3 regions of the Polaromonas sp. JS666 genome follow, and region 1 is predicted to be linked to each of the others. Evidence: predicted binding sites of a transcription regulator. Region 1 holds the regulator's gene; each other region holds the start of a gene.
The links. Region 1 encodes FNR, which switches genes on or off when oxygen is low (the NO sensors DNR and NnrR bind a similar motif). Its sites were predicted from a motif close to TTGATNNNNATCAA; they were not measured.
Positions count from the first base shown of each region.

Region 1 (5,768 bases):
GACCAAGGAGAGCGCCCCCGCGCAACTGGAGGAGGCCATCCGCAAGATCGCCGCCGGCGGCGCCTTCATCAGCGCGGAAGTGGCCGAGCAACTGGCTCTGGGTGCCATGCCGGGCAGCGAGGCGCCCAGGCACGACTGTCTGTCCAACCGCGAATTCGAGGTGTTTCGCCTGGTGGTCGACGGCATGACCCTGACCGATATCGCGGCCCAGCTCCATCTCTCGGTCAAAACGGTCAGCACGCACAAGGTCAACCTGATGCACAAGATGGGCTTGCACAACCAGAGCGAGCTGATCCGCTATGCACTCAAACATGGCCTGACCGATCAGTTGGAGTAATTGTGAAGTTCCAATAGGTGGTTGCCCGCCAGGCGGGGGCGGGAGACTGGCAACTGAAATCTGCGGGGTGGTATTTCCGGCTACGAGATGGAGATCGAGGGAGGTAGAGGAAGGTAAAGGAAGGTAAAGGAAGGTAAAGGAAGGTAAAGGAAGGGAGATGGATGGTGGTGGGCGACGGCTGCCCGATGCGCGTCACGGGCCATCGCCGTTCGTGGCGCAAAGTCTCTTTGAGCCTGTCCAGGGCCTCCACGGATTTGTGCTCTCCGGATGTTTTGTGCGCTGCAGCAAGGCGGCCCCTGTCTCCCGGCCAGATGAGATTGGGTTGATGATTGTCAAGGGGTGGGGGAGCCCGGCGGATTAACGTAGACGGACTGCAATCTCTCGATGGAGTGCTTCCATGAAATCCTCCCTGATGCAAATACTGGTTCACTTTGATGCATCACGGCGCGCTGCGCCTCGCCTGGAGTTCGCACGCCAGCTTGCGCGGCGGCACGGTGCCGCGGTGGCCGCGCTCTATGCGGTCACACCCAGCTTCGTGATGCCGCCATTTGCGCCCACCATCGGCCCCGGTGTCGCCGTCACCTTGCGCGAGCTTGACGACGAGCGGCTGGCCGGGGCGCGCGCCACCTTCGATCGTGCGCTGGCCTCGACCGGCGTACCGGTCTCCTGGGGCGAAGTGATCGACTACCCTGTGACGGGTGCCTTCGCCCAGCAGGCGCTGTATGCCGACCTGCTGGTGTTGGGCCAGCACGACCCTTCGGATATCGAGTCCTCGGACGTGCCGCCCGATTTCGCGGAAACCGCGATGGCGATCAGCGGCAGGCCGGCCCTGATCCTGCCCTACGCCGTGGTGCCGCCGACGGTCGGCGAGACGGTGGTGATTGCCTGGAAGACGACGCGCGAGGCGGCGCGTGCTGTCACCGCAGCCATGCCCCTGCTGCAGAGTGCGCAGCGTGTTCATGTGGTCAACTGGTCAGCCGATGAGCCTGTCGTCGGTGGCGTTTCGCTGGATCTGGCTGGCTATTTGAAGCGCCATGGCGTTGAGGCGACCTGGCACCGCCAGGGGGATGAGCCGGAAAGGCTGGGCGAGTTGCTGTTGTCAAGCGCCTTCGACCTGGAAGCCGACCTGCTGGTGATGGGCTGCTACGGCCATAGCCGGGCGCGCGAGTGGCTGCTGGGCGGCACCTCGCGGGCGGTTTTGCAGTCCATGACCCTGCCGGTGCTGATGGCGCACTGACCGCCAGCGCAACCCGCCCTTGGGTCACAGGGTTCCGGATGGCCACTCTGGGAACCCGGATTTGGGGAAAGCGTGCTTGGCACTCGGACGATTCCTAGGCGGTCTCGGTGCTGTGGATGCCGCTGATCCGGATTATTCCGAGGGGTGGATTCAGCTATCACCGATATCGCAACGATAGGCGCGCGCGCATAGTGGCTGTATGTCTGATCTCCAAGTTCCCGTCAGGGTTTTTCTGGCCGACGACTCGGCCCTGATCCGCAGTCGTGTGGCCGCGATGCTCGGCGTCAATGAGATGACCATCGTCGGTCAGGCTGAGACGCCGCAGGGATCAATCGACGGCATTCTGGCCACGGCGCCCGATGTGGTGGTGCTCGACGTCCAGCTGGACGGTGGTTCGGGCCTGCAGGTATTGCGCGCCGTGCGTCAGGCCGCGCCCGAAATCGCTTTCGTCGTCTTCAGCAACAACGCGGGCCCGGCCTACCGCAAGCGCTACCTGCGGGAGGGCGCTGCCCGCTTCCTCGACAAAAGCACCGAATCCGATCAACTTGCCCAGGCTGTTGCGAGAGCATCGCAACACCCTGCGCATTGACGGCCGTCTCATCAAGGGGAAAATCATGTCAACCGCCACACTCATACGCACACAGGAGCGCACACAAGAGCGTACGCAGGAAACACCCGCCAGCGACCTGCGGGTCATTCCGATTCGACAGGCCATGGGGGATGCGCAGGTCGCGCCTTTGGGGACACCCTGCTCCAGCTGCCACCTGTGCGATCTGTGCCTGCCCTGCGGCATGACAGACGGCGACGTGGAGTGCCTGGACAGCCTGACGTTCGGGCGTCGCAAGGTCAAGGCCGGCCAGACGCTCTTTGACGAGGGCGACCACTTTCAATTCATGTATGCCGTGCGCAGCGGCACCTTCAAGTCCAGCCTGATGCTGGCCGACGGCCGCGAGCAGATCAGTGGCTTCCACATGGCCGGTGAGCTGATTGGCCTGGACGGCGTGGCCTATGGCAAGCATGCCAGCACCGCTACGGCGCTGGAGGATACCGAGGTCTGCGTCATTCCCTATGCGCAACTGACCCGGCTGGCCACCGGCAACGCCAGCATGCAGAACATGGTCAGTCGCCTGATGAGCCGCGAGATCATCCGGGAACACAGCCTGATGCTGTTGCTGGGCAGCATGAACGCCGAGGAACGGCTGGCGGCGTTTCTGCTGAACCTGTCGCAGCGCCTGAAGGCCCGCGGCTACTCGGCCAGCGAATTTCACCTGAGGATGACGCGCGCCGAAATCGGTAGCTACCTGGGCATGAAACTGGAAACCGTCAGCCGCACATTCTCGGCCTTCCAGCAGCAGGGTTTGCTTGAAGTCGACAAGCGCCACATCCGCATCGTCAACCTGGACGGCCTGACGCGGGTCTTCGAGATGCACCTGCACTGAAGGCTGCATCGGTATGAAATACAAGGACTATTACGCCGCGCTGGGTGTGCCACGGGACGCCGACACCGAACAGATCAAGAAGGCCTACCGCAAGCTGGCGCGCCAGCACCACCCGGACGTCTCCAAGGCGCCCGATACCGAAGCCCGGTTCAAGGAGGTGGCCGAGGCCTACGCGACGCTGAAGGACCCCGAGAAGCGCGCCGCGTACGACGAGCTCGGTCGCCGCCCGGCCGGTGAAGAGTTTGCGCCGCCACCGCAGTGGAGCCATGAGTACGCCTCGGACGGGCAGTCGTTCGAGGACATCGACCTGGCCGACCTGCTGGCCGCGCTGGGCCGCGGGCACCGTGGTTCGCGGCACGGCCCGGTGCCCATGCATGGGCGCGACTATGAGACGGTCGTGCGCATCAGCCTGGAAGAGGCGCACCGGGGCACCCGGCTCAACCTGGATCTGGCGCACGAGGCGGGCGGCTCGCGTACCCTGGAAGTCACCATTCCGCCGGGGGTGAGTGAAGGCCAGAAGCTGCGCTTGCGCGGCAAGGGTGGCAAGGGCAGCCATGGCGGCGCCGACGGCGATATCTATTTGCACATTACGCTGGTACCGCATCCGGTGTTTCGCGCCGACCACCACGACCTGTACTTCGATCTGGCGCTTGCGCCGTGGGAGGCGGCGCTGGGCGCTGACGTGGAAGTGCCCACGCTGGACGAGCCGGTGATGCTCACGGTGCCGCCGGGCACGCGCTCGGGGCGCAAGCTGCGCCTGCGCGGGCGCGGCCTGGCCAACGGCCGCAGCGGGCGCGGTCATCTGTATGCCGTCACGCATGTTGACGTGCCCGCCACCCTGACCGGGCGGGAGCGCGAGCTGTTCCAGGAACTGGCGCGCACCTCGCACTTCAACCCACGCCGTCGTGGTCAAGGAGAACCGACATGAAACCACAGCCGCTTGAATACACCTGGCTGGACGCCCGCGAAACCGTGACCGTCTCCGACTTGTCCCGGGCCTGCGGTCTGAGCGCGGCCGAACTTGACGAACTGGTGGAATACGGCGCGCTGCAGCCGCTGGAGCAGCACCGGGCGGAGCGCCTCTTCAGCGCCGAATACGTCATGCCGCTGCGCAGCGTCGGCAGGCTGCGACTGGACTTCGACCTGGACCTGTTTACCGTGGCGCTGCTCTTCGGTTACCTCAATCGCATTGAGGCGCTGGAGCGCCAGGTGCAGTCGCTGCAGGCCCAGTTGCCCGGGTATGAGCTGTCCACCGGGGAGGGCGCAGACACATGAGATTGAGCCGGGCCGGCCTGTCGCCACCCGGGGCTGTTGCTTGTTCACCTTGACTTTCACGATTGGAGTTAACCATGTCATCTCTTCATCAAACCGTACTGGGCATCGCCCTGGCTGCAGCCGCCATGGGCTCCTGGGCCCAAACCGCCGCGGAACACGCGCAGCATCACCCGATTGTTGTCGCGGCTGGCCAGCCTCCGGCCGGGCAGGCAGGTCCTGCCCCCGGGCCAGCCAGTGCCGATCGCATGGCCGCCATGGACCGCCAGATGAAAGTCATGCGCGAGATGCGCGAAAAAATGGCCAACGCCAAGACGCCGGAAGAGCGCAATGCGCTGATGGCCGAGCACATGAAAACCATGCAGGATGGCATGGCGATGATGAACATGATGGGCGGCCCAGGCATGGGCCCCATGGGCGGCATGCAGGGCGGCAAACCCATGACGGGCACCATGAACGAGCGCCAGCAGATGATGGAAAAGCGCATGGACATGATGCAGTCCATGATGCAGATGATGATGGATCGCCAGCCCCCACCGGCTACCAAATGAAGGCGCTCTCATGATGAACCCGACAACCCTGCCGCCCCTTCGCACGGGCATTGCGCTGGCCATCACCGTCGGGGTGTTTTATGCCCTGTGCGCACTGGCCTGGGCGCTGGCACCCGGCCCGTTCCTGGGGCTCATGAACAACCTGTTCCACGGCATGGACTTCAGCCCGCTGGTGCAACAGCGGCCATTCGCCTGGGCCGGATTCCTGGTGGTGCTTTTCGTGCTCGGCGCGTGGGCCCTGCTTGCCGGGGCATTCTTCGCCTGGGTGCTCAACCGCCTGACGCGTTGATCGCCTTGCATTTCCGGAGAAACAAATGAACCACGACCAGAACCTTGACCGGCATGACGTTGAGCCCGGGGGCTTCTGGCGTTCGCGCTACGCCCTCGGCCTGCTCGTGCTGGGCGCCATTGCCGCGTATTTCCTGCTCAGAGAACACCGTGCCCACGTGTTCGGGGCGCTGCCGTATTTGCTGCTGCTGGCCTGCCCGCTGATGCACCTCTTCATGCATCACGGGCATGGCCATCACCATGGCGATCACCGGCCCGGAGCCGGGCCGGGAAGGCCAGGCCGGCCGGATCAGCCAGACCCGGGAGAACCATCATGAGCCACGATCAACCGGCCTACGGGCTGTGGCTGCTGGTCATCCTCAACTCGGCCGTCTTCATCCTGTTTGCCTTCAGCTTCTTCAAGCCGGCCACGGCGCGCGACTGGCGAAGCTTCGGGGCATTCTCCGCCTTCATCGTGGCCCTGTTTGTCGAGATGTACGGATTCCCGCTGACCCTTTACTTGCTGTCGGGGTGGCTCCAGACCCGGTATCCGGGGCTGGACATCCTGTCCCATGACACCGGTCACCTGTGGTCGACGCTGCTGGGCGCCAAAGGTGATCCGCACTTCGGACCGCTGCACATCGCCAGCTATGTCTTCCTCGGCG
Region 1 covers NC_007948.1:1,210,346-1,216,113, forward strand. Annotated here, with positions in the region: gene BPRO_RS05765 (response regulator) at 1-337, shown strand, start outside; gene BPRO_RS05770 (universal stress protein) at 735-1,574, shown strand; gene BPRO_RS05775 (response regulator) at 1,774-2,163, shown strand; gene fnr (fumarate/nitrate reduction transcriptional regulator Fnr) at 2,189-3,013, shown strand; gene BPRO_RS05785 (DnaJ C-terminal domain-containing protein) at 3,027-3,941, shown strand; gene BPRO_RS05790 (chaperone modulator CbpM) at 3,938-4,288, shown strand; gene BPRO_RS05795 (hypothetical protein) at 4,363-4,836, shown strand; gene BPRO_RS05800 (DUF5676 family membrane protein) at 4,847-5,125, shown strand; gene BPRO_RS28435 (DUF2933 domain-containing protein) at 5,151-5,441, shown strand; gene BPRO_RS05810 (methyltransferase family protein) at 5,438-5,768, shown strand, end outside.

Region 2 (5,768 bases), 1.9 Mb from region 1:
GGGGGGCTCCGGCTCATCGATGGACGAACTTTATTCCACTCAAGCAAATCAAAAAACAGCAAAATTAACAATTTATTGCTGCTAAAACAGCAATAATGAAGCGAAAAGCAAGGGTATTCCATGGACCGGCTTCAATCAATGCGCGTGTTTCAACAGGTGGTGGACGACGGCAGCTTTGCCGCTGCCGCCCGTAAATTCGACCTGTCGTCGGCCGTGGTGACCCGGCTGGTCAGCGACCTGGAAGACCATCTGGGCGTGCGGCTGCTGCATCGCACCACCCGGCGCATGGCACTGACGGATGCAGGTGTTGCCTACCTGGCTCGCGTGCGCCACATCCTGAGCGACATCGACGAGGCCCACGCGGCGGCGCAGGCGCATGCCCAGGAGATGTCCGGCGTGATCCGCATCCTGACGCCGCCCATCTTCGGTGTGCATGTGCTGGGGCCGCTGGTGGCCGAGTTCGGGCGACGCTATCCCAAGGTCGTGCTCGATATTTACGTCGACTCGCCGCTCGTGCCGCCGGTGGAAGACTACGACCTGACGCTGCTGGGCGCGACCGATACCTTTGACGCCAACATCATTGCGCGGCCGATTGCCTCGTCGGACGGCATCCTGTGCGCCTCACCCGACTACCTGCGCCGCAATGGCATTCCGCAGCAGCCCGAAGACCTCGCCCGGCACCGCTGCCTGCGGATCAAGGCACCGGCGAACCGGCACCGCGTCTGGCGCCTCATCAATCCCGACGAGAATAGGCGCGAACTGGAAGTGCCGATCGAGCCCGCCATGCTGGTCAACCATTCCGACACGCTGATACGCGCCGGTGTCGACGGAGCCGGCATCATCAGCCAGTCGATCGACCTGGTGGCCAACCACCTCCACAGCGGCGCGCTGAAACGAATCCTGTCGCCCTGGATCACGGGCACCAACACCCTGTACGCGGCGCTGCCCAGCCGCAAATTCATTCCGGCAAGAACCAGCGTGTTTCTGGAATTCATGACCGAGTACACGCGAACTGTGATCAAGAAAATGGACGCGCGGCACGACTGAGCTGAGCCTTTACCGCGCACACAAGGCCATCGCCCCGCGGCCGCGGCCGGTATGGAAGACCGGCCATCAGTCCCCATATGGCATGAGGGACTGGCACGTCCTTTCTGCAGAGAATCCGGCATCGACCGATTTCGCGATGTGCAATCAACGTCGCTGCAACGTAGCTGCGCTTGATGAGGCAGCGACGCAGAACTTTTAGCGCGTCAAAAAGTTCCAGCATCTCGCGCTTTCATTGTTCCAGTTTTGACAACGGAATGTTCTGCCAAAGCACACTTGTCTATCGACGATGCGGAACAAGGTTCAGTACATCGATGAGCCACCAACCTAACAGCGACTCAGCGACGAAGGCCTCTCGGGCAGACAGCCCGTCCGACCGGATATTTCAAAAACATTCTCAAGGAAATTCATCATGAAATCGAATCTTGTCTCTGCCGCCACTCTTGCCATCGCCGCGCTTGCCACGTTTGGATCAGCCAGCAGCTTTGCTGAAGGCCGCGACCCCTATCCGCTGGATCGCCTGGAGCAGGTAAGCGCCGCCAGCACCAAAACACGTGCTGACGTTCAGGCCGAGTTGCTGCAGGCACAGCGCGCAGGCTACAGCGTGAACATCGCCCGCACCTTCCAGGACCCGACCTTCGACAGCAAGCCTGACAGCGCCAGGACCCGTGCAGAGGTCAAGGCCGAAGCGGTGTCAACGGGATCCGCCGTATCGGTCAGCGCCCTTGAGCATGCCTATCCTGCTGCTCAATAAACAAGCACCCTGAGCACCCGGCTTCGGCCATTGGCGGTGCGACAGCCACGCACCCCGCTGCGCAAAAGCGCAGCGGGGTGCACTCATTGGGGTGCCTGCATTGCGCGGTTGTCCTAACTCGTTCGCCTTCCGGCAAAGTCTGTCCAGCATTGCCGCTCGAAATCGTAGAGCTTGCAGCGCCGGGCCGTCTGGAAATACCATGCCCATGAAAACGGCTGGATCACGATCCGGCCCGGCAGTTTTTTCTCGAGCAGCGCCTGCGCTTTCTTGAGGCGATACAGCGGCAGGCTCATGTCGACATGATGCGCCGTGTGTTCCATGATGTGATGCAGCGCGGTGCCGATGCCTGCACCGAATGTCAGGTGCACCGTGGTCGAAACAAAAGGGCTGGCCGCCGACCAGTCGTTTTTTTGCTCGTACCAGGCAACGCTGGTATGCGTGTGATGGACATAGACGACAAAGCCCATCAAGGCGTTCCACACAATCAGCGGCAGCAAGAACGCGACACCGAGCAGCCACGCCACCGATTGACCGGTAGCGGATGCCGCATAGACAAGCGCGGCAAGCCAGGCGGCCGCCACCGCCGTGACCAACAGACAGTCGGCCGTGAAAATGCCGCGGCGTGTGGGCATCACCGCCCTGGACGGGAAGTACATCCGCTTCCACCAGATTTCAACGCCGTAGTAAAGCCACGGTGCCCAGCCGCTTCGGTACATGCGCTCGCACATCCTGCGCCAGGCGGGCATGCGCCGGTAGGCTTCGATCGAATACGGTTGCCACACAAAGTCGAAGTCCTTGAGGTTGGTGTAGCCATGATGGACCACGTTGTGGCCGACGTCCCAGAGGCTGTAAGGCGTGAGGGACGGCATGAACACCAGACGCCCCAGCCACCGGTTGAGCCTGCGGTGCGGGGTCAGGCTCTGGTGGCAGGCGTCGTGGCCCAGGATGAAAAGACGCCCGATGACCAGGCCGCTCAGAATGGCCGCCAGCACCTGCAGCACTGGCTGGTCCAACAGCACGGTGGCCGTGATCGCCAGCGCGAACAGGACGAGATCCGACACCACCAGGAACAGGGCATACGCGGTGTTTTTGGTGGCAATGGGTGCAAGCCAGGAACGGATGATTTTTCGGTGCGGGATAACTTCGGTGAGATCAGCAGGCATGAAATTTCGGCAGGTTGTGGTTGATGCGGAAAAAGTGCAGGACAGCAGGACGTACAGGAGATATCGGCCAGATTCAGACGTCCGGTCCGCCCGGCGCCGGCGACGGCTGCATTGACGCAGAAGGGATGAGTGGACGGTCAGGCAGGCACCCGCCCATCAGGCCGCGGCAGGGTCGTGGGTCAAAGCGTGTCAGCTTAGCGGGCCTGCCCCGGCGGCGCTTTGATTCACATCAACCGCCCGCGCTTCAATGACCTGCGAAGCACTCAATGCACATGCATCTCGAACGACCGCGTCAGACCGTCCGGATCGGTAATGCGGATGTGGCGCTTGTCGACCTCCAGCAGGCGTTTCTGCTGAAAAGCCGAAAAGGTCCGGCTCACGGTCTCCAGCTTCATGCCCAGGTAGCTGCCGATTTCGGCCCGGGACATCCTCAGGTGGAACTCGTTGGCCGCGTAGCCGCGGGCCCTCAGCCGCTGCGACAGGTTCAGCAGGAAGGCCGCCAGGCGCTCCTCGGCATTCATGCTGCCCAGCAGCATCATGAGGCTGTGCTCGCGCACGATTTCACGGCTCATCAGCCGGCTGACCAGATTCTGCGTGCCCGCATTGCCCGCCGCCAGCTCGGTGAGATGCGCATAGGGAATGGCGCAGATTTCGGTGTCCTCCAGCGCCGTGGCGCTGCTCGCGTGTGTGCCGTGGGCCACCCCATCCAGACCCATCAGTTCACCCGCCATGTGGAAGGCGCTGACCTGCTCGCGGCCATCCGCCAGCGTGAGGCTGGACTTGAACGTGCCGCTGCGCACAGCGTAAATGAACTGGAAACGGTCACCCTCGCGGTAGAGGGCCTCCCCAGTCCTGACCTTGCGCCGGCCGAACATCAAACTGTCCAGGCGGGCCACATCGATGCCCGTCATTCCGCAGGGCAGGCACAAGTCACGCAGATGGCAACTGGAGCAAAGAACTTTCAGCGGTGCGACAGCCCCGGACCGGGCGGAAGGCTGCCGGGATACAAAGCGGATCGGGGAAACGGGAGTTTCAAGGGTCAGGCCTGACATGCATTTCTCCTGCGGGTCGGTTGGTTTCATTGCACAGCCCTCTCAGACGCGGACGCCACGGTCTGCGCGAGCTGGTCGAATTCGGTGCTCTTGTCGAGGAAACGGTAGGCGCCCTCGTCGAGATAGCGCTTGCGGTAGGCCAGGGCCGAGTTGTTGCTGAACACGACGAAGGCAATGCCGGGAGCCGCCAGGCGAACGGCCCGCATGACCTGCATGCCGGAGCCGCCCTCGAGCTGCACATCCAGCACCACCACATCGGGCCACGCGGAAAGAATCCCGTCGATCGACGCCTGCGGCGTGGCGGCCTCACCCACCACGGTAATGGCGGCCGCGCCCAGCAAAACGGCAATCCGCTCGCGGATCATGGCGGAGTCCTCGGCGAGGAAGACTTTGATGGCGGAAGCGGGGCGCTGAAGCATGCCTCTACTGTGCCCGCGGCACGAATGCCAGACCATCGGCGCCGGTGGAAAATGCCCCTCGGCGCGTCCCTAAAATCGCCTCGGCCGGCGCCTCAGTGCGCCTAGGAATTTTCCGAGCGGGCTAGGGCTCGAACTGGTCGGTCAGGCCGTGCCGCATCGCGTAGCGGATCAACTCGCTTTGGTTATGCAGGCCCATCTTGTGCATCAGGTTGGCCTTGTGCGTGCTGACGGTCTTGACCGACAGGTTGAGCCGACCCGCAATCTCGGTCACCGACACCCCCGCGACCAGCAGGCGGAACACTTCGAATTCACGGTCCGACAGGCTTCCGTGCGCGGCGACCTCGCTGCCCGGCATGGCACCCAGGGCCAGCTGCTCGGCGACTTCGGCACTGATGAAAGCACCGCCGGCGGCGATCTTGCGGATGGCCTGCTCCAGCTGCGCCGGCGCGCTCTCCTTGGTCAGGTAGCCACTGGCGCCGGACTTGATGGCGCGCACGGCGTACTGCAGCTCCTGGTGCATGCTCAGCACCAGGATGCGCAGCTTGGGCTTCTCAGCACGGACCAGCTTGATCAACTCCATGCCGCTGCGCCCCGGCATGGACAGGTCCAGCATCAGTACGTCGAAGGCCAGTTCGCGCACGCGCTGCATGGCCTCGGCGCCATTGGCGGCTTCGCCCGCCACCTCCATGTCGTCGGCCGAGGAAATGATGCGTTTGAGACCTTCCCGCACAATGGCGTGGTCATCCACAATGACGATCCTGATCAATCCGCAGCTCCCACTTCCCGTATCGGGATCCGCACATCAATACGGGTTCCCTGCCCCGGCTGGCTGTCAATGGTGACCGCCCCCTTGAGCAACTGTGCGCGCTCGCGCAAGCCCAGAAGTCCCAGGGAGTTGGGGTTGCGCGGTGCGGCCAGCGAAAAACCCCGGCCGTTATCGGCGACACGCAGGGTGACCGCCTCCACCGTCCGCTCGATTTTTACTTCGACACGCGAGGCTTCGGCATGCTTGGCCACATTGGCCAGCGACTCCTGCACGATGCGGAACACCGCGGTGGCATAAGGCTCGTGCAGTTCCACCTCGTCATCCACCGAGAGCGTGCAGGCCACGCCGGAGCGCTGGCTGAAATTTTGAGCCAGCCATTCGATAGCCGGCCCCAGGCCCAGGTCGTCCAGCAACAGCGGGCGCAGGTCCGAGGCGATGCGGCGGGTGGCGGCGACCGTGGTGTCCAGCATAGCCAGCATGTCACCGAGCTTGGCTGCGGCCGCCTGCGCTCCCTCTGGCAGCTGGTCGCGCACCCAGATCGCGTCCATCTTGAGGGCTGTGAGCGACTGG
Region 2 covers NC_007948.1:4,526,319-4,532,086, forward strand. Annotated here, with positions in the region: gene BPRO_RS21445 (LysR family transcriptional regulator) at 121-1,047, shown strand; gene BPRO_RS21450 (DUF4148 domain-containing protein) at 1,457-1,798, shown strand; gene BPRO_RS21455 (fatty acid desaturase) at 1,912-2,961, opposite strand; gene BPRO_RS21460 (helix-turn-helix domain-containing protein) at 3,225-4,013, opposite strand; gene BPRO_RS21465 (response regulator) at 4,040-4,432, opposite strand; gene BPRO_RS21470 (response regulator) at 4,554-5,198, opposite strand; gene BPRO_RS21475 (PAS domain-containing sensor histidine kinase) at 5,195-5,768, opposite strand, start outside.
Region 2: BPRO_RS21455 (fatty acid desaturase) is a predicted target of FNR. The motif match lies at 3,181-3,194, and genes of this name have one in related genera.

Region 3 (5,768 bases), 920 kb from region 1:
GAATGAGAGCGCCCCGCGGCCGGCCAGCGGATGCGCCGCTGGCATGACCAGCATGAGAGGAATGCTGCGATAGGGAACGACGTGCAGCCGGTCGGTGGGCTGAAAGTGGCCGATGATGCCTATGTCGGCGCTGCCTTGCGCGACGCTTTCGATGATAGGCAGGCTCTGGCCTTCCCCGAGACGAATCTTCACCCCGGGCCGCCGCGCGAGGTGACTCGCGAGGTCCGCGGCCACAACGACGACGCCGGTCTGATTTGCCAACACCCGGATATCGGGCTGATCGTCCGCGGCAAGCGTGCTGACCGCCCCGGGAATTCGGTCGAGCGTCTTGATGACCTCGCGCGCGTGGCGGGCGAGCGCTTCGCCCGCCACGGTCGGGACGACTCCCGCGTGCTGGCGTACGAGTAGCGCGACTCCGAGCCCGGTCTCGAGGTCACCGATGCGTTTGCTCGCCGCCGAAGCGACGATGTGCTCGCACTCTGCGGCCCTTGCGATGCTGCCGTGCTCGATCGCGCTGACAAAGAGCCTTAGCGTGGTGAGGTCGAATCGCACGGATAGTAGGGTGTTGGAGCATTCGGGAGGAGAAGAAGCATACTACTACTCTCGCTGGCAACCCTCATCCCAACCTTCTCCCAAAGGGAGAAGGAGTAACAGCCAAAAAGCGCTTCCTCCGTTGAACTGAGCAGGCGACTTTCTCCCTCTCCCGCTGGGAGAGGGTTTGGGTGTGGGCTCGTCAGCCTTCATCAAGGCAAAATAGCAGGATGAACTCACTTGACGGCATCCGCATTCTCGACCTTTCCCGCGTGCTCGCGGGCCCCTGGTGTACCCAGACGCTGGCCGACCTGGGCGCCGACGTCATCAAGATCGAGCGTCCCGGCACCGGCGACGACACGCGAACCTGGGGTCCGCCGTTTTTGAAGGACGACCAGGGCACAGAGACGCAGGAGGCCGCCTACTACCTGGGCACCAACCGCAACAAGCGCTCGGTGACCTGCGACATTGCCCGGCCGGCCGGACAGGCGCTGATACGCGAACTGGCCGCGCATTGCGACGTCTTCGTCGAGAACTTCAAGGTCGGCGACATGGCGCGCTACGGCCTGGACTATGCCTCGCTCAAGGCCATCAACCCGCGCCTGGTGTACTGCTCGGTCACCGGCTTTGGCCAGACCGGCCCCTATGCCGAGCGCGCCGGCTACGATTACGCCATCCAGGGCATGGGCGGCCTGATGAGCGTAACCGGCGAGCGCGATGACATCGGCGGCGGCCCGCAAAAGGTCGGCGTGGCCGTGGCCGATTTGATGACCGGGATGTACGCCACGGTGGCCATCCTCGCCGCGCTCCGCCATGCCGAGAGAACCGGCGAAGGCCAGCAGGTCGACATGGCGCTGCTCGACACCCAGGTAGCCATGCTGGCCAACCTGAGCGCCAACTACCTGGTGAGCGGCAAGGCGCCGGGCCGCGCCGGCAATGCGCACCAGAACATCGTGCCCTACCAGGTGTTTGAGGTGGCGCCGGCTGCCGACGGCCACAAGGATCACCTGATTTTGGCCGTGGGCAACGATGGCCAGTACGCCAAGTTTTGCGCGGTGGCGGGTCACCCCGAACTGGCCAGTGACCCGCGCTACGCCAAAAACCAGGACCGCGTGCGCAACCGGGCGGTGCTGGTGCCGTTGCTGGAGGCCATCCTGAAAACACGCACCAAGGCCGACTGGCTGGCTGCGCTGGAAGCCGCCAAGGTGCCCTGCGGCGCCATCAACAACCTGGCCGAGGTGTTTGCCGACCCGCAGATCGAGGCGCGCCAGATGGTCACGCACTGGCAACACCCCGTCAAACAAGACCTGCGGCTGGTGTCCAGCCCCATCAAGCTCAGCGCGACGCCGGTGCGTTGCGACCTGCCGCCGCCGCTGCTGGGCCAGCACACGGAAGACGTGCTACGCGGTATGCTGAACTACTCGGACGCCCAACTGTCCGACCTGAAAAACAAGCAGGTGATCTGACAGGGGGCTGGTGTCTGGCAGCAGCTGACGGAGCTTGCCGCCATGAAAAAAGCCCTGCCGCGCGGCTGCGCGGCAGGGCTTGATATCCAGAAAAACCCGAACTTAGAAACGCCAGCCCAAGCCAACACCCACCAGCAGGGGGTCAACCTTGAACTCGCCCACGTTCCTGCCATTGAGCGACACATCCGTGCGGATGTAAACCTTCTTCACGTCGAAGTTGAGGTACATATTGCCGCTGAGCGGAATGTCCACACCGACTTGCAGCGCCGGGCCCCAGCTGTTGCGGTCAATATCAACGCCTGGAAGCAGGTTCACCGAGCTGAAACGCGTGTAGTTGATGCCGGCGCCGACATAAGGCTTGAAGCCATTCATGGGGAAGTGGTACTGGCCCAGCAGCGTGGGCGGCAGGTGCTTGAGCGTGCCGACATCAACGCCAAGGGCGCTGGAGCGCAGCGTGTGCTTCTGCGGCACCGTCACGACCAGCTCGACCGCCACGTTCTTGTTGAAGAAATAGCTGACGTCCACTTCGGGCATCCACTTGTTGTTCACCGAGAGACCCAGGCCGGTGCTGTCGCCATTGGAGCTGTCCAGATGCACGGCGCGGGCGCGTACCATCCACGGGCCTTCCGTGGCTTGCTGTGCAAGAGCGGCACCCGACAAAAGGGTGGACAGAACGGCGGCGGCGACGAGTTGTTTTTTCATGATGAGCAGCGAATGAAGAGCAGGGAACATTCCCTGGCTCTTATTGAATGCTTTCACCCTCGAAAGCAAGCTGATGTGGCTCAAACGTCTGTCATCCACCCCGCCGGCGCGTTCAATGCTTGAGGCAGATCAAATAATCCTGGCCTTGCCAGGGTGGAATCGTTGCCATTAAGCAACGATTCCACCCTTATCTCAAACCGCCGCCAATGCCTGTTCCATGTCAGCCAGCAGGTGGACATGGCGCTGCTGGACACCCAGGTCGCCATGCTGGCCAACGACCCGCGCTACGCCAAAAACCAGGACCGCGTGCGCAACCGGGCGGTGCTGGTGCCGCTGCTGGGCCAGCACACGGAAGACGTGCTAAGCGGTATGCTGAACTACTCCGACGAAAAGTTGTCTGAACTTGGAAGAAGCGAGGTGATCTGATGAGCCACAATTTTGTCTTCGTCCACGGCGCCTGGCATGGTGGCTGGTGTTGGCGCCGCGTTACCCAGGCCCTGCAACTCGACCACCACAAGGTCTACCCAGTGACACTGACCGGGCTGGGGGAACGTGCCCACCTGCTGTCGCCGTCGATCAACCTGGATACCCACATCGACGACGTGATCAGCGCGATCGAGGTGGAAGAACTCAGCGAGGTGATTCTGGCCGTGCACTCCTACGCCGGGATGATAGGTACGGCCGTGGCCGACCGCGTGCCCAAGCGGATCAAGCATCTGGTGTATGTCGATGCGGTGCTGCCCAAGCCCGGCGAAAGCTGGAGCAGCACGCAGTCAGCGGCCACGCAGCAGCAGCGCCTGACGGCGGCGCAGGCCTCGACCCGATTCAGCTTTCCGCCGCCCGACCCGGAGGTGTTTGGCCTGCATGACGCCGACCGCGAATGGGTCAAGCGCCGCCAGACACCGCACCCCGGCAACACCTACCAGGCGCCGCTGAATTTCGACATGCAGCGCGTCGCTGCCGTGCCGCGCACCTACGTGAGCTGCACCCAGCCGGCACTGGCCACGATTGACCCCAGCCGCCTGCGCGCCAGGGACCCGAAATTCTGGGACGGTGCCTGGCTGCCCAACTCGAAATTCGTCGAGATCCAGACCGGCCACGACCCGATGATCAGCGACCCGCATGCGCTGACGAAAATCCTGCTGGACTGCGCCGCTTGACGCCGCCGCGGCAAGCACAGCGGCGCCAGTTCTGTGCGGCGCTGGCAAGCAGTGTTGCGCTCCCGGCGCTGCTGCCGCTGCGCGCACTGGCCGCGGACACGGCTCTGCCCGTCCCCGCATCACTCCCCCGGATAGCGATGGCAGCCGCTGCCAAAGATCAACCCGTGGTGCTGCTGGTCAGCCTGCCCGGTTGCCCCTATTGCGAGCTGGTGCGGCGCAACTACCTGCTGCCCGCGCGCCAGGACATCGGCCTGCACGCCTGGCAGCTCAGCATCGCCGACCAGACGACACCGCTCATCGGGTTTGACGGCAAGGCCTCGACCGCCGCTGCGCAAATCAAGGCCTGGAAGGCGACGTTCACGCCAACGGTGCTGTTTCTGGGTGACAGCGGGCAGGAACTGGCCGAACGGCTCGTGGGTGTGGGCGTGCCTGATTTTTACGGGGCTTATCTGGAGCAGCGGCTGGCGGCTGCGCGCAAAACGCTGGCTGCGCGCGGGTAGCCGTGAGTCCATGCGTGAGCCAGTGAGTTCAGGCTTGCGTATTGAGGCTTGCACAAGTCCTGACCTTCCCCTACCTACCCGTTCGCCCTGAGGTATCGAAGAGCGCTTGAGGTTTGGCTGCCGCTGCCCGAACGGTGAACCGTCTTAGGTTACGCAAGTAACCCAACCATAAAAACATGCCAACGGCCCTCGCCAGCATTGTGCTGCAAGCGCCTCAACGGCACCGCTGGCGGGAACAAAGACTTTGCCAAATCTTCAGCAACGGTAGTAGCATGGATCCCAGACTTCTTTCGTTTGACGAGCTGATTCCCACCCCCGGAAAACCGTGCGCCAATGCGCGCAAATGAGCGGGAATGTTCATTACATCGTTGCTGCAGGCCGCCTTTGAACCTTTGAATCCTGCCAGTTTCAAACCTGGACGGCTTGTGCAATGAGCGCTGACTACACGCAGTAGTCTTCCCCCTGGCGCCATCACAAAACGTCAGGGTTCGGTCCCACTGACCTGCCGGGAGGAACCATGGCGGACGATCCAATGTCGATGTATCACGAGGGAATGCGGCGCCTTCAGGACGTGCGCGAAACACGTCCTCTGGCGGACCGCCTGGAGCAGGTGACTGTTCGCGCGGCGTTTACCGGAGAAGACCGGGCATTTATAGAGCGCTGCCCCATGTTCTTCATCGCCACAGCTGACGCCAGCGGCCATCCCGACTGTTCCTATAAAGGCGGCTTGCCCGGATTCGTGCACGTGCTGGACGATCACACCCTTGCCATTCCTGATTACGATGGCAACGGAATGTACAGATCCTGGGGGAATGCTCTGCTCAACCCCCATGTCGGGCTTTTGTTCCTGGACTTCGAAAACCCGAAGCGACTTCGGGTGAATGGTACAGCGCAGGTCAGCGAAAATGACCCCTTGCGCGCCGAGTACCCGGGTTCGGTGTTCATCGTTCGCGTCACGGCAACGCGCATCTTTCCAAACTGCCCTCGCTACATCCACAAGATGCAACTGGTCGACTACTCGGCCTACGCACCCAAGTCGGGGTACACGCCGCCAGTCCCTGCGTGGAAAACGTTTGATGCCTTTCGCGATGCCCTGCCGGCTCGCGACCGTCCGGACGGCAAGAAAGAGGGAGGCCCCTGAAGGCCGACTTCATCAGTCCCCGACTGCAAACCGTCCCATGACAGCGCCCCAGCACCTTCTGCCGCGCGGCGCCGCCGGTGTCCGCCGGGTGCTGGCGGACTTTCCTTTCTTCTTCACCAATGATCATGTGCAGGTCATCGGGCGACTTCCCACTTCCCACTTCCCAATAGGGCCTACTCCACGAACAGCGTGACCGGGGATTCGAGGTAACCGCGCACAGCCTGCACGAAACCAGCCGCATCCACGCCATCGACCACGCGGTGGTCAA
Region 3 covers NC_007948.1:292,604-298,371, reverse strand. Annotated here, with positions in the region: gene BPRO_RS01415 (LysR family transcriptional regulator) at 1-552, opposite strand, end outside; gene BPRO_RS01410 (CaiB/BaiF CoA transferase family protein) at 762-1,997, shown strand; gene BPRO_RS01405 (OmpW/AlkL family protein) at 2,100-2,699, opposite strand; gene BPRO_RS01400 (hypothetical protein) at 2,862-3,125, shown strand; gene BPRO_RS01395 (alpha/beta fold hydrolase) at 3,125-3,859, shown strand; gene BPRO_RS01390 (SoxW family protein) at 3,856-4,359, shown strand; gene BPRO_RS01385 (pyridoxamine 5'-phosphate oxidase family protein) at 4,877-5,500, shown strand; gene BPRO_RS01380 (dihydrolipoamide acetyltransferase family protein) at 5,674-5,768, opposite strand, start outside.
Region 3: BPRO_RS01405 (OmpW/AlkL family protein) is a predicted target of FNR. The motif match lies at 2,819-2,832, and genes of this name have one in related genera.